Regions from separate parts of the Arthrobacter sp. TE12232 genome, predicted to be linked through region 1. Evidence: riboswitches for the same ligand, from Rfam matches in the RefSeq annotation. Region 1 holds a riboswitch; the other holds the start of a gene.
The links. A riboswitch is a leader RNA that binds a small molecule or an ion and turns the genes downstream of it on or off. The one in region 1 is predicted to bind thiamine pyrophosphate.
Positions count from the first base shown of each region.

Region 2: it holds a riboswitch for thiamine pyrophosphate, as region 1 does, so the genes downstream of both, ACVWZ7_RS19265 (bifunctional hydroxymethylpyrimidine kinase/phosphomethylpyrimidine kinase) here and thiO (glycine oxidase ThiO) in region 1, are expected to answer to the same signal.

Region 1 is NZ_JBSSFK010000001.1:3,796,080-3,803,264, reverse strand. Features, by position in the region: gene ACVWZ7_RS17050 (DUF222 domain-containing protein) at 1-843, shown strand, start outside; gene ACVWZ7_RS17045 (thiazole synthase) at 1,133-1,957, opposite strand; gene thiS (sulfur carrier protein ThiS) at 1,963-2,199, opposite strand; gene thiO (glycine oxidase ThiO) at 2,196-3,557, opposite strand; TPP riboswitch at 3,551-3,671, opposite strand; gene thiE (thiamine phosphate synthase) at 3,698-4,405, shown strand; gene ACVWZ7_RS17025 (ferritin-like fold-containing protein) at 4,442-5,113, opposite strand; gene ACVWZ7_RS17020 (RNB domain-containing ribonuclease) at 5,155-6,651, shown strand; gene ACVWZ7_RS17015 (DEAD/DEAH box helicase) at 6,955-7,185, shown strand, end outside.
Region 2 is NZ_JBSSFK010000001.1:4,295,804-4,302,988, forward strand. Features, by position in the region: gene ACVWZ7_RS19255 (vitamin K epoxide reductase family protein) at 1-488, opposite strand, end outside; gene ACVWZ7_RS19260 (Rne/Rng family ribonuclease) at 962-4,126, shown strand; TPP riboswitch at 4,272-4,369, shown strand; gene ACVWZ7_RS19265 (bifunctional hydroxymethylpyrimidine kinase/phosphomethylpyrimidine kinase) at 4,352-5,989, shown strand; gene rplU (50S ribosomal protein L21) at 6,346-6,654, shown strand; gene rpmA (50S ribosomal protein L27) at 6,716-6,979, shown strand; gene obgE (GTPase ObgE) at 7,096-7,185, shown strand, end outside.

The sequences.
Region 1 (7,185 bases):
GCAGCAGCCGATCCCGGCCCGGACCCAACAGCCGACCCCGGCACCGGCGACGGCGCGGCCACCGACGCGGCGACGGACGGCGCCGCCAGGGCCGGCCGGGAAACCAACGCCGCGGTCACTGACGTGGCCGCGGCCGGCGGGATCCGTGACGGTAGCGGACACGCCGTCGGAGCGGCCGCCCGGTCTGACGCGGCCGTAAGCACCACGGCCGGTGCGGCCGACGTCCTGGACCGCCGCTCGCGGCCGCAACGACTGCTCGACGGCCTGGTCGGCGCCTGCGACGCCGCCCTCGCCGCCGGGGCCCTGCCCGCCGCCGGCGGACTCCGGCCCCAGGTCATGGCCACCATCGACTACCGGGACCTCCTCGGCCGCCTCGACCGCACCGGCACCCCCAACGACCCCACCGCCACGCCCGGCCCGGGCACGGGAACGCTGATGTTCACCGGACCCGTCACCGCCTCCACCATCCGGAAGATCGCCTGCGACGCCGACATCATCCCCGTCCTGCTCGGCGGAGAAGGCCGGATCCTGGACATCGGACGCACCGCACGGATCTTCCCGCCCCACATCCGCAAAGCCCTCACCGCCCGGGACCAGGGCGCCGCCTTCCCGCAATGCACCATCCCCGCACCCTGGTGCGAAGCCCACCACATCACCTACTGGTCCCGCGGCGGGTCCACAAGCACGGACAACGGCACCCTCCTGTGCTCCCACCACCACCATCTGATCCACAAGGAACAATGGACCATCCAGATGCGCAGCGGCATCCCCTGGTTCATCCCGCCACCCCATGTCGACCCCCGCCAAAAACCCCGACGCAACAAATACTTCCGCCCCGACTAGTAGTCGTTCTCTCATAGGTCGGTGTTCGCTGTTTGTCCCTGCGCGTTCCTGGCAACGGGGGCAGTATCCCGGCAGTTCGACGCAGACTCATCGGAGTTCCTCGCGGACGCCGTAGGGGCTATGGCTTCCCTCGCCGGCCACGGGCCTGCAAGGCGCATATCGGCGATGACAGGCGCCGATGGGCGATGCAAGGCTCCGCCTGGTGATGAGGATCTGTGATGAAGCGGTCCTGCTGGCGGAACCAGGTCAGACCTGCCAGCCTCACCGGCCTTTCAGAGGAACGCAGACGTTACAGGAACTCGGCCCGGCCTTCCATCGCCGAGGACGCCAGCGCGTGTTCGCGCCGCGGGATCCTGCCGGCCGCTTTCGCCAGCCTGCCGGCGATGACGGCGTGTTTGAAGGCCTCCCCCATGAGCGCGGGATTCTGGGCACGGGTCACGGCCGTGGCCAGCAGCACGGCGTCGCAGCCAAGTTCCATCGCCAGGGCCGCGTCCGAGGCCGTGCCGATTCCGGCATCGAGCACCACGGGCACGGACGCCCGCGAGACGATCAGCTCGATGTTGTGCGGGTTCAGGATGCCCAGGCCGGTCCCGATCGGGGCACCCAGCGGCATCACCGCCGTCGCCCCGAGGTTTTCGAGCCGCAGGGCCAGCACGGGGTCATCGTTGGTGTACGCGAAGACCTTGAAGCCGCGGGCCACCAGCTGCTCAGTTGCGTCCACGAGCTCGACCGCGTCCGGCAGCAGGGTGTGCTCGTCGGCAATGACTTCGAGCTTGACCCAGTCCGTCTCCAGGGCCTCGCGGGCCAGTTCGGCGGTGAGTACGGCGTCCTTGGCGGTGAAGCAACCGGCTGTGTTCGGCAGCACTCGGATGTTGTGGTCCACGAGCAGCTGGAACAGCGATCCCGTTTCCGCCGGTGAATAGCGGCGCATCGCCACGGTGGTCAATTCCGTCCCGGAAGCCAAAAGCGCCGCGCCCAGCCCGTCCAGGCTCGGCGCACCGCCGGTGCCCATGATAAGCCGGGATCCGAGCGTCACGCCGTCCACCACGAACGGATCGGCGAGGGCCCCGGCAGCCGGCCGGGCCGGCGATCCTGCAAGAGTCGTTTCGTTCATGCTGGTCATCCTCCCTGGACTGCCGTAACAAGTTCGACGTCGTCGCCGTCGGCGAGCGCGGTGGCGTGCCACTGGCTGCGGGGCACCACTTCAGCGTTGCGGGCCACCGCGACACCGAGCTTCTGCCCGTCGGCAGCCCGGCCGTCGGGGCCGATGCTCCGGCCCGTGAGCTGGCTGACGAGTGTGCTGACGGAGGCGCCGTCGGCGACGCTCTGCTCCGTTCCGTTCAGTCTGATGTTCATGCTGCTTCCTTGTTGGGGCTGTCCCCGGACGCATCCGGGGTGCGGGAGAAACGGTCGGGGCGGAACCCGGCCCAGCGCGGGTCCGGCATACCGTCCATGAGCTGACGACAGACGACGGCGGCTGCCGGGGTCAGCAGGACGCCGTGCCGGAAGAATCCCGTGGCGATGATGAGGCCCGGGACGTCCCCGCCTTCCGGGCGCGAGACGCGCCCCAGCATCGGGGCGTTGTCCGGTGTGCCGGGGCGGGCGCGCGCCGTGGCTTCGAGTAGTTCCAGCTCGGCTACAGCGGGCACCAGCTGCTGAGCGTCTCGGAGCAGCTGGTAGACGCCGCCGGCGGAAACAGCGTGCGGATCCGACGGGCCGTCTTCGCGTTGGGTGGCGCCGATCACCACAGTGCCGTCCTGCCGCGGGACGATATACACCGGCACCCCGCGCACCATGCCACGCACGGTGGCCGTAAGCAGTGGTTGCAGGTGCGCGGGCACGCGGAGCCGAAGGATGTCGCCGTAGACCGGCCGCAGCGGGAGTTTCAGTCCAGCGGGCAGCCCGTCAAGGTCGGGGGCGCCGAGCCCGTTGGCGACCACGGTTTCCGCGGCCCGCACGGAACCGCCGCCCGCGAGCCGGACACCGGCGACGCGTCCGTCCTCCCACAGCAGCCCCGCCGCGCGCCGACGGACGAATCTGCAGCGGCCCTCCGCGTCGAGCAGCCTGGTGAGCCGGGCAATCAGCATGCGGGGGTCCACCTGGTGGTCGGCCGGGATATCGAATGCGCACGAGATACCGGGGCTGAGCAAAGGTTCCCGGCTGCGTGCCTCGCGCACGGTCAGGGGCTCCACGGTGAGGCCGGAGTCCTGCTGGACTTCCCTCAGGTCCGCGAGCGCGCGCCGGTCCGCCGCATCGGCACCGACGGCGAGGGTCGGCGTCGTCAGGTAGCCGGTACTGGACCCTGCCCGGGATCCCGGGCCGCTGGCGGCACTGGCATCGGCGTCGATCCCGGCACCGGCATCGATCCCGGCCACGAAGTCGGGCCACAGCCGGGAGGACTCGAGCATCAGTTCCAGGAGCTGTTCTTCCTGATAGTGCAGTTCGCTGACGGGGGCCAGCATTCCGGCGGCGGCCCAGCTGGCCCCGCTGCCGGGCGCGTCATCGATCAACACCACGGACCGGCCCGCACGGCTGGCCTCGAACGCGATGCCGTGGCCGATCACCCCGCCGCCGATCACCGCAACGTCAACAGCGACGTCCTGTGCGGATGTGTCCTGTGCGGTGAGGTCCTCTGCGGAACCCGGGCCCGTGTCACAAACCCGGTAGGCGGCGTCATCTGCGGCTTCGGCTTCACGGCTGGTTCTTGTGCCCATAAAAAATTCCTTCCCTACGCCGGTACTAGCCGGATCAGGTCAAGCGGTCGGCTCTGACGCCCTCTCAGCCGTGCAGCGATGACGTGGCCGCTGCGGGCTCCCGCGGTATGCGCCCAGTTTAGAGGAACTAGGCTGGTGTCATGAGCCAGGACTCCCTCCACACCACCGCCCGCCTCTACTTGTGCACCGACGCCCGGCAGGACCGCGGCGACTTCGAGGACTTTGTGGACGCCGCATTCGCCGGCGGGGTGGACATCATCCAGCTGCGCGACAAGTCGCTTGAGGCGGCCGAGGAACTGGAGCTCCTGGAGGTCCTGCACGCCGCAGCGCAGCGGCACGGACGGCTCTGGGCCGTCAATGACCGGGCGGACATCGCCTCTTTGTCCGGGGCTCCGGTGTTCCATATCGGGCAGAAGGATATTTCGCTCGACGCCGCCCGCGGCCTCCTCGGCAAGAAAACCATAGTCGGATTGTCCACCCACAGCCCGGAGCAGGTGGACGCCGCCATTGCGTCCTCCCCCGGCCGCAAGGGACTCGACTACTTCTGCGTGGGACCCGTGTGGGCCACTCCCACCAAGCCTGGACGCGCCGCCGTCGGCCTCGACCTGGTGCGTTACGCCGCCGAGGCGACCGGCCGGGCGGATGGGGAGGGAGCCGGCACGGTCGACGGCCGGGTCGAAAGCTTGTTGCCGTGGTTTGCGATCGGCGGCATCGACCTCGGCAATGTTGAGCAGGTAGTCGACGCCGGTGCCCGCCGGATCGTCGTGGTCCGGGCAATCACCGACGCCGATGATCCGGCCCACGCAGCCGGCGCACTGCTGGCGGCGCTGGATGCCGCCGATTCCTGAACAGGTTCCGTTCGGGTTTCCGCCCCGGCGGCGGAGCTACCCCGCCAGTCCCAGCGCGGCCATCCGGCGCGAGTGGTTTGTGGCGAGTTCGGCCGTCAGAGCCCTGACCAGTTCCCTGGCGCCGGCGTCGTCCAGGCCTGAGAGCCCGCCGAGGAAGGCGTGTTCGAGACTGACCCGCTGGGCTTGGGTCAGTGCCTCGCCCAGCAGGCGCCTGGCCCACAGCGCCAGGCGCGACGCCAGCCGGGGGTCATCGGCCAGGGCCGCCTTGAGCCGCTCCTGCAGCACGGCCGTGGCCTCCTCGGCGGACTGGATCTGCTCGATCAGTTCCCGGGTCGCGGTGTCGACGTGCCTGGCGACGGCACGGTAGAAGTCCGCGGAGACGGTGTCGATCACGTAGGCCTTCATGAGGGATTCGTACCAGTCCGCCGGGCGTGTGCGCTCATGGAAGTGGTCCACGGACGGCTGGAACGGCAGCATGGCGGCCTCCGTGTCCAGGCCCATGGCCTCGAGCCGGGCCCGGACGAGTTCGTAGTGCTGGAACTCGACTACCGCGATCCTGCCCAGCACCGCACGGTCATGCAGCGTGGGTGAATAGCGGGCGTCCGAGGACAGCCGTTCGAAGGCCGAAAGCTCCCCGTACGCCATGACTCCCAGCAGATCCGTGAGGAAGCTGTTGTAGCGGGCAGGATCGTCCGGGATTGGGCTCATAATCCAAGACTAATAGCGGAAATCGGGCTAACCTGATTTTCGTGTCCCATCATCGCCTGACCCCGAGTATCCACGAGCAGCAGAACCAGCTTGCCGGGGCTCTCAAGGCGTTGCGCACCACGCTGGAACTGCCCGGTCCGTTCCCCGAGGACGTGCTGCGCGACGCGCAGGCGGCGGTGGCCGAGCACAAGCTGCCGGACCTGGACTTCACCCATGTCGAGTTCGTGACGATCGATCCGGCGTCCTCCACCGACCTCGACCAGGCGCTGTATATCGAGCGCAACGGCGAGGGCTACAACGTGCTTTACGCCATCGCCGATGTCCCGTCCTTCGTCGCGCCGGGCGGGGCGCTCGACGCCGAGACCCGCCGCCGCGGCCAGACCTTCTACACCCCGGACGGGCGGATCCCGCTGCATCCGGAGGTCATCAGCGAGGCTGCCGGTAGCCTGCTCGCCGGGCAGCTGTGCGCGGCATTCGTCTGGGAGTTCGAACTCGACGCCGCGGCGGAGGTGACCTCGGTGCTGGTGCGCCGGGCCCAGGTCCGCAGCCGCGCGAAGCTCAGCTACAAGGGTGTCCAGGCCGAGCTCGACGCCGGCACCGCAACGCCCCTGCTGCAGCTGCTGAAGGAGGTGGGCACCAAGCGCGTGGAGCTGGAACGCCTCCGCGGCGGCGCGAGCCTGAACATGCCGGAACAGGAGATCCAACAACTGCCCGACGGCGGCTACCGGATCGTGGCGGCCCCGCCGCTTCCGGTGGAGGACTGGAACGCCCAGATTTCCCTCATGACCGGGATGGCGGCGGCCGGGCTGATGCTCCAGGGCAAGGTCGGCATCCTGCGCACCATGCCAGCCCCGGACGAGGCGTCGCTGCGGCACTTCCACCGCCAGACTCACGCTCTCGGCAAGCCCTGGGACGGCGAAACGCCCTACGGCGAGTACCTGCGGACCCTCGACCCCACGGATCCCCGCCAGCTGGCCATCGTGCACTCGGCCGGCATGCTCTTCCGCGGGGCCGGCTACACGCCCTTCGACGGCACAGTGCCGCAGGCCGCCGTGCAGTCCGCCATCGGCGCGGCCTACGCCCACTCCACCGCGCCGCTGCGGCGGCTGATCGACCGTTTCGTGCTGGTGATCTGCGAGGCCTTGAGCAACGGCACCGAGGTTCCGTCCTGGGCCCGGGAAGCCCTGCCGTCCCTCCCGGCCATCATGGCCACCTCGGACCAGCTGGCCGCACGACTGGAGCGGCTCGCACTGGACACCGTGGAAGCAGCGCTGCTCGTCAACCACGTCGGCCAGGAGTTCGACGCCGTCGTGATCTCCGGCTCCAGACCGGCAAAGAGCGCCAGCGGCAGCGGCACCAACGGGAACGGCGGCAAGTCCAACGGTAACGGGAACGGCCCGTCCGGAATCGTGCAGATCGCCGAGCCCGCGGTGACCGCAAGGTGCCCCGGCGAGCTCGAACCGGGCACCCAGGTCCGGGTCCGGGTGGTGTCCTCGGACATCGCCACACGCGAAATCCGGCTGGAGCTGGTCGGCTGACGGACCGCCGCCGGGCCCCCTCTGCGGCGCGATCGCGCCTCCAGTCGAGGATCCGGGTCTCGTACAGCTAGACTGGAGAGGTAGATATGGATGCCCGGTCGTTGATTTCCATGATTTTCGAATTCAACAAGCCCGCCCCTACGCGATCTTGAGATACACCCGCTGGTCCCCAGTGCCAGCATTTAGATAGCCCGCGATCGGCTTCCACTGGAATTGCTTGCGCGCCTGAGCGTGCTCCGGAACGGCCACGGCCGGCCCCGTTGAGCAAGCAGCGCAGCCCAAAATGAATAAGGAAACTCACCTGTGAGTGAATTGCACACGCACCAGCTTCTGACCGATGAGTCGGGCACGGAGACCATCGAGCCCGAAGAAACCATCATTTCGGACGAAAAGCCGCACGAGATTGCCGAAAAGACGTTCGCCGATTACAACGTCCGCGCGGACATCGTGGAGTCCTTGGCCGACGCCGGCATCACCCACCCCTTCCCGATCCAGGCAATGACGCTGCCGGTCGCCCTGGCCGGACACGACATC
Region 2 (7,185 bases), 500 kb from region 1:
ATTATGGCCCAGACGATCATGCAGAACGGGCAGAGGATGTGGATGGAGTACAGGGCCTGGGACCAGAGCCAGACCACGAACACGAAGCCCAGGCTCACGCCGGTCTGAAGCCCCAGCCAGTACCAGCGGGCGAACCTGGCGCCGGCCAGGATGCCCATGGCTGTGGTGATGATCACCGCGAACGCGACGATTCCGATGAACATGTTCGGGAAGCCGAACACGGAACTCTGCGGCGTCTGCATGACCTGGCCGCAGGAGATCCATGGGTTCACGTCGCAGATCGTGACGTGGTTGGGGTTCTTCAGGACCTCGAGCTTCTCCAGCACCAGGGCGCCGGATGCGAGCCAGCCAATCACGCCGGTGATCAGCAGGAGCCAGGCGAACGGCCGGTCGCGGGTCATGGTGGGAAGGGGCCGGTCCGCGGGGGCCGGTCCGGAGCCCGGTTGGTGCGCGGTCGCGTCACCGGCAGTGCTGGAGATGCTGGGCATGGAATATGAGTCCTTTTGATCGGGTGCTTCTGGCCCCGATTGTAACGCCGCGGGCTGGACGGCGCCGGGAAACGCCTCTGTCTGTCCCGTCGCGGCCCGCAGCCGGGGCACTTCCGGCCTTGCCTACGCCAGCTTTGACGGCTCTTGTGAGACAATGATCGTGGCTGGAACCCGATCCACATCCGGATTCCGGTCCGGCGATTTTGTTTCAAGACCGCCAATGATGAGCAGGGAGCTGCGGATCCTCTGATTCCAGCTGTCCCGCAATGCCATTGGACGGCACCTGGTTGTGGCGTGTAGGTCAACGGGTTCCAAAACAATCTCGCCGGCCCTCCAGGGCTGCCGCACCCCACTGCCGGTGCGAACCTGAGGGTATCCAATTGACTTCTGTCAATGCCTGCGGGTGTTGACGCATATTTGCCCCAACGGGCGCCGAATGTGGCGGCGCATCAGGGGCAGGAGTGTCGCCACATATGGATAATGATCAGGTTGTAGCCGGTAACGAAGAACTAGTTGTTGCCGAGGAAAAGCAAGAAACAGCCGTAAATGCGGAAGCAGAGGCTCCGGTAGCGCCGAAGAGGGCCGTCCGGACCCGCCGCAAGGCACCCGTCGCGAAGGTCGACCCCGCGGCGGCCGCCGAAGCTGTGGCCGAAGCCGCGGCCCTGGCCGCAGCAACCGCCTCGGATGAGCCGCTCGCCGCCGCCGAACGGGCCGCAGCCCCCGAACCCAAGGCAAAAGCCCCCGCACGGCGCACCCGTGCCCGCAAGCCGGTTGCCGCACCGGAGCCCCTGCCGGCCTTCGCCGACGAACCCGAAGCCAACGCCGCCGCCGCGGAAGCTCCCGCCGAAACAGCACAATCAACAGAGTCCGCCGTTGCGGAAAAGCCGGTCCGGCGCCGCGCCAGCCGCGCCAAGGCCGCTCCGAAGGTCGACGAGGTCCACGCAGTAGCTGCGGCGGAAGAAGAAACCGAAGAAGCAACCGAAGAAGCGGCCGCCGCACCCGCCGAAACACAGGCACAGGCTGCACAGCCCGTCACGGCAGACGAGCAGCCGGCTGAAAGCCCTGCCGCATCGCTCTTCCTGGAACCGGGTGCCCTCACCTCCGTGATCTTCCAGGCCCCGGACCTCAGCACCGTGGTGCGTCCGGCCCCGGCGGCTGCAGCAGCGGAGCCCGAGGAAGAAGAAGGCGACGAGGACGAGGACGCCGGCAGCCGCCGTCGTCGCCGTAGCCGCGGCCGCCGCGGACGCACCCGCACCTCCGCCGAGTCCGAGATCGACGTTGAAGGCACCGAGGAAGAGGGCGAGGAGGGCCAGGAGGGGACGCTCGAGGACGGCGTGACCTCGCGCCGCCGGCGCCGCCGCCGTCGCGGTGACCAGGACCTGGAACTGACCGGCGGGGGAGACGACGATCCGCCCAACACCGTGACCCGCGTGCGCGCGCCGCGGGCCATCAGCGAAGCCCCGGTCAACAACCGCGTCACCTCGGTCAAGGGTTCCACCCGCCTCGAGGCCAAGAAGCAGCGCCGCCGCGAATCCCGCGACACCGGCCGCCGCCGCACCGTGATCACCGAAGCCGAGTTCCTGGCCCGCCGTGAATCCGTGGACCGGCAGATGATCGTCCGCCAGCGCGACGACAGAATCCAGATCGCCGTCCTGGAAGACGGCGTCCTGGCCGAGCACTTCGTCTCCAAGACCCAGCAGGACTCCCTGATCGGCAACGTCTACCTGGGCAAGGTCCAGAACGTGCTGCCCTCCATGGAAGCTGCCTTCGTGGACATCGGACGCGGCCGCAACGCCGTCCTGTACGCCGGCGAAGTGAACTGGGATGCAGTGAACCTCGAAGGCAAGCAGCGCCGGATCGAAAACGCGCTCAAGTCCGGCGACTCCGTCCTGGTCCAGGTCACCAAGGACCCGGTCGGCCACAAGGGTGCCCGGCTCACCAGCCAGATCTCGCTGCCCGGCCGCTACCTCGTGTACGTGCCCGGCGGTTCCATGACCGGCATCTCCCGCAAGCTGCCCGACGTCGAACGCAACCGCCTCAAGCGGATCCTCAAGGACCGCCTGCCCGAGGACGCGGGCGTCATTGTCCGCACCGCGGCCGAAGGGGCGTCGGAGGAAGAGCTGACGCACGACATCAACCGGCTCCGCGCGCAGTGGGAAGGCATCGAGAGCCAGTCGACCTCCACGAAGATCCTCGCCCCCGAGCTGCTCTACGGCGAACCCGACCTCACCATCAAGGTGGTCCGCGACGTCTTCAACGAGGACTTCTCCAAGCTGATCGTCTCCGGCGAGGAAGCCTGGGACACCATCGAGGCCTACGTGACCTACGTGGCGCCTGACCTCGTGGGCCGGCTCGAGAAGTGGACCAAGGACACGGACATCTTCGCGGCCTGGCGCATCGACGAGCAGATCCACAAGGCCCTGGACCGGAAGGTCTTCCTGCCCTCCGGCGGGTCCCTCGTGATCGACCGCACCGAGGCCATGACCGTGGTGGACGTCAACACCGGCAAGTTCACCGGCTCCGGCGGCAACCTCGAAGAAACCGTCACCAAGAACAACCTGGAAGCGGCCGAGGAAGTCGTCCGGCAGCTGCGGCTGCGCGACATCGGCGGCATCATCGTGATCGACTTCATCGACATGGTGCTCGAATCCAACCGCGACCTTGTGCTGCGCCGCATGGTGGAGTGCCTGGGCCGGGACCGCACCAAACACCAGGTGGCGGAGGTGACCTCGCTGGGCCTCGTGCAGATGACCCGCAAGCGGATGGGCACCGGGCTGCTGGAAGTCTTCGGCGAACAGTGTGAAGCCTGCGCGGGCCGCGGCATCGTCACCCACGACGAACCCGTCGAGCACCGCAGGGCCAACACGGTCGCTGCCGAGCACTACGTCCCGCGCGCCGAGGCCCAGCCTGCCGCCCGCACCGAACGCAAGAGCCGTCGCCGCGGCCGGGGCCAGGGCCCGGAGTCCGCACCGTCCGCACCGGCCGCCGTCCACGCCGAGCCCACCGAGGCCGAAAGCCACGCCAAGGCTGAAGCCACCCGTGCCGCGCTGGCAAAGGTCGCCGCCGCGGCCCACGCCGCGCACCTGCACGACGGTGAAGCGGCCGCTGCCAGCGACGCCGGGGCCCGCCAGGCCGCCGTCGACGCCGTCACGAAGCTTGCCGCCACGGAAGAGGCAGCAGGCCGTCCGGCGGCTGTGCTGACGTTCGGCGGTGAGCAGGTGGCCCTGCCGTTCGTCGAGCACGCCGAGGGCACGCCGGAGCCGTCCCTGACCCTGGACCTGCTGACCGAGGCCTTCGCCAACCTGGGCGAGGCTGAGGCGCAGGCCAACAGGCAGGCGGCCACCCAGGCCCAGCACGAGACTCAAGCCACGGCACCCGAGCCTGCGCGCGTCGAGGCACCGGCTGCACGGACAGCGGAGACCACGACGACGCGTGGCCGCCGCGGCCGCCGCAACCGGAGCGCCAGCCGCGCCCAGGGTGCAGCCAACGAGACCTCCGTGGAGCACCGCGAGGCAACACGGCCAGCCGCCGCCGGCTCGGTTCACGAGGCCAAGGCACCCGCGGCGGCAAGGCCGGCCATCCCGGCCGGCAACGAGCCGATCATCCTCGGAGTCGGCGTGCCGGCATCGGAGCTGTAGTCCTTTACGGCTGACCCCTTCCGCCACTGATCCGGCTGAAGTGTAAATTGCGGGTTCGGGCCGGAGCGGGCGTAACAATACGTCCGCTCCGGCCCGGGCCCGCTTCGCCGTTAACAGGGCAGCGCCGGGACAGCGGCTAGGCTTGACCACTGACACGGGGTGCCGCGCATCGGGCCGGCTGAGATCCAGACCCGTTGAACCTGTCCGGTTAGCACCGGCGAAGGGATGTCTGACTTGTCCGCAACAGTGAATCCGTCTGAATTTCTGCCCGACGCTTTTCTACCTCCCAATTTTCTGCCCTCCGCGCCGTCTGCGCCGCTGCGCATTCCCCGGGTGCTGGCCATCGCCGGCTCGGACCCATCCGGCGGCGCAGGAATCCAAGCGGACTTGAAGAGCATCGCTGCGAACGGCGGCTACGGCATGGCCGCCATCACGGCCCTGACGGCGCAAAACACCCGGGGCGTGCGCGCCGTCCACGTTCCTCCGGCAGAGTTCCTCACGGCGCAGCTGGACGCCATCAGCGACGACATCGGCATCGACGCCTTGAAAATCGGCATGCTGGGTGACGCCGCGGTAATCGACGCCGTCCGCACCTGGCTGGAAAAGGTGCGACCCGCCGTCGTGGTCCTGGACCCGGTAATGGTGGCCACCAGCGGCGACCGGCTCCTGAAGGAATCCGCCGAGGCCGCACTGCAAGCCCTCCTGCCGCTGGCGGACCTCATCACGCCGAATCTTGCCGAGCTGGCCATCCTGCTTAAGGAACCCGTCGCGGCAGACTGGGCGGAAGCCCTGGAGCAGGGCAAGCGCCTGGCCGCCCTGAGCGGCACCACCGTCCTGGTCAAGGGCGGACACCTCCCCGGCGGGGATGGTGCCGGGGATATTGCCGGGGACGGCTGCCCGGATGCGCTGGTCAACACCGTAGGGCTGCTGGGGCAGGAGACCGTGGTGGTGCCGGGGGAGCGGATCGCCACCCGCAACAGCCACGGCACCGGCTGCTCCCTGTCCTCGGCCATGGCCACGGTGCAGGCGCGGGTGGGGAACTGGGAAGCCGCACTGCGGGAGGTCAAGCCGTGGCTGCTGGGTGCGCTCCGCGAAGCCTCGGCCCTGGACGTCGGCACCGGCAACGGCCCGGTCCATCACTTCCATCACGTGCAGGACCGCACGAGCTCTCAGCACAGCCAGCACAGCCAGGGGCCGGCGGAGACCCCCGCGGAGGGCGAGTTCGCCGCGGCCCTGCGCGATGGCGCCGCGGCCGATCTCGACGCCATCTATGCCCTGGACTTCATCCGCGGACTCGCCGACGGCACCCTGCCCGAGCACGAGTTCGCCTACTACCTGGCCCAGGACGCCATTTACCTCAACGGCTACTCCCGGGTCCTGGCCCGCGCCGCCGCCGTCGCCCCCACCGAGGCCGAACAACTGTTCTGGGCCCGCTCGGCGCAGACCTGCCTTGAGGTCGAGTCCGAGCTCCACCGCTCCTGGCTCAGCACCCGCCCCGCGGCGGCCGGCCTGGGCCCGGTCACGAAGTCCTACGTGGACCACCTGCTGGCCGCCTCCGTCTCGGGCAGCTACGGCGTGCTCGTGGCGGCAGCCCTGCCGTGCTTCTGGCTCTACGCCGAAGTCGGGGCCACCCTGCACCGGGAATTCCTGGCCGGCGGCGCCCCCGCGGCGCACCCTTACGCCGACTGGCTGCGGACGTACGCCGATGAGGACTTTGCCGCCGCGACCCGGCAGGCGATTGCGTACACCGACGCGGCGGCCCGGCAGGCCTCCGCCGGCGAGCGGGAGGCCATGGCCTTGGCCTTCCGGCAGTCCTCACGCTACGAAGTGCACTTCTTCGACGCGCCGAGACTGCACGCCTGACCCAACCCGCCCCGCACACCCGCTAGGATGGTGGGGCACGGTTCCGGAAGTCGTTGCGGCAACACTGCGTAAAAACGTAGTGGCGCCTATCACGGACTACCCGCCGGAACCAGCCTCATTTGCGGCCGAAGGCAAAATTAGCGTATTCTAGATCTTCGGTGCTTACGCCAACACTTGGGTTATGACCCTGAGAACTATCCACATGGAATTCCTCGTGGATTTGTTCCGGGGGTAGCTCATGGGTTCCCCCGGGGAATCCACCGGCGTTGAGGCACAGCGTGAGCCGGTCCAAACAATTTGGCCCCAGGTTCCGCACGCAAATCTAGTAATAAACGTCGAGAGAAGTGAGTTCCCCAGTGGTGTACGCGATTGTCCGCGCAGGCGGCCGCCAAGAGAAGGTTTCCGTTGGAGACTTCGTTACCCTGAACCGCGTCCCCGGTGGAGCCGGCAGCACCTTTGAGTTGCCCGCACTGCTCCTGGTGGACGGTGACAAGGTCACGTCTGCTGCTGCGGACCTGGCCAAGGTAACGGTTACGGCTGAGATCCTCGAAGACCTTCGTGGTCCGAAGATCGTCATCCAGAAGTTCAAGAACAAGACCGGTTACAAGAAGCGCCAGGGCCACCGTCAGGAATTGACCAAGGTCAAGATCACCGGTATCAAGTAACTCTTCGTTACTGTTCAGGTTCCAGCAGATTCCCCAGAATTTTTGAAGGCAGGCATTTCAAATGGCACATAAAAAAGGCGCGAGTTCCACTCGCAACGGTCGTGACTCCAACGCCCAGTACCTCGGCGTGAAGCGCTTCGGTGGCCAGGTAGTTTCCGCAGGCGAAATCATCGTCCGCCAGCGTGGAACCCACTTCCACCCGGGCGCCGGCGTCGGCCGCGGCGGGGACGACACCCTGTTCGCCCTGACCCCCGGTGCTGTCGAGTTCGGCACCCGCCGTGGTCGTCGCGTTGTGAACATCGTGGCTGCTGCAGCTGCAGAGTAACAACAAGTTCTAAATCGGTGGGGCGGGCCATTAGGTCCGCTCCACCGGTGTTTTAACCGCATTACAATCAACTTGGGCCTTTTTGAGGTCCGGGGAACAGCACTGAGGAGATCCACGTGGCTAGCTTTGTAGACCGGGTAGTACTGCACGTATCCGGCGGTACCGGCGGCCACGGCTGTGTCTCCGTTCACCGTGAGAAGTTCAAG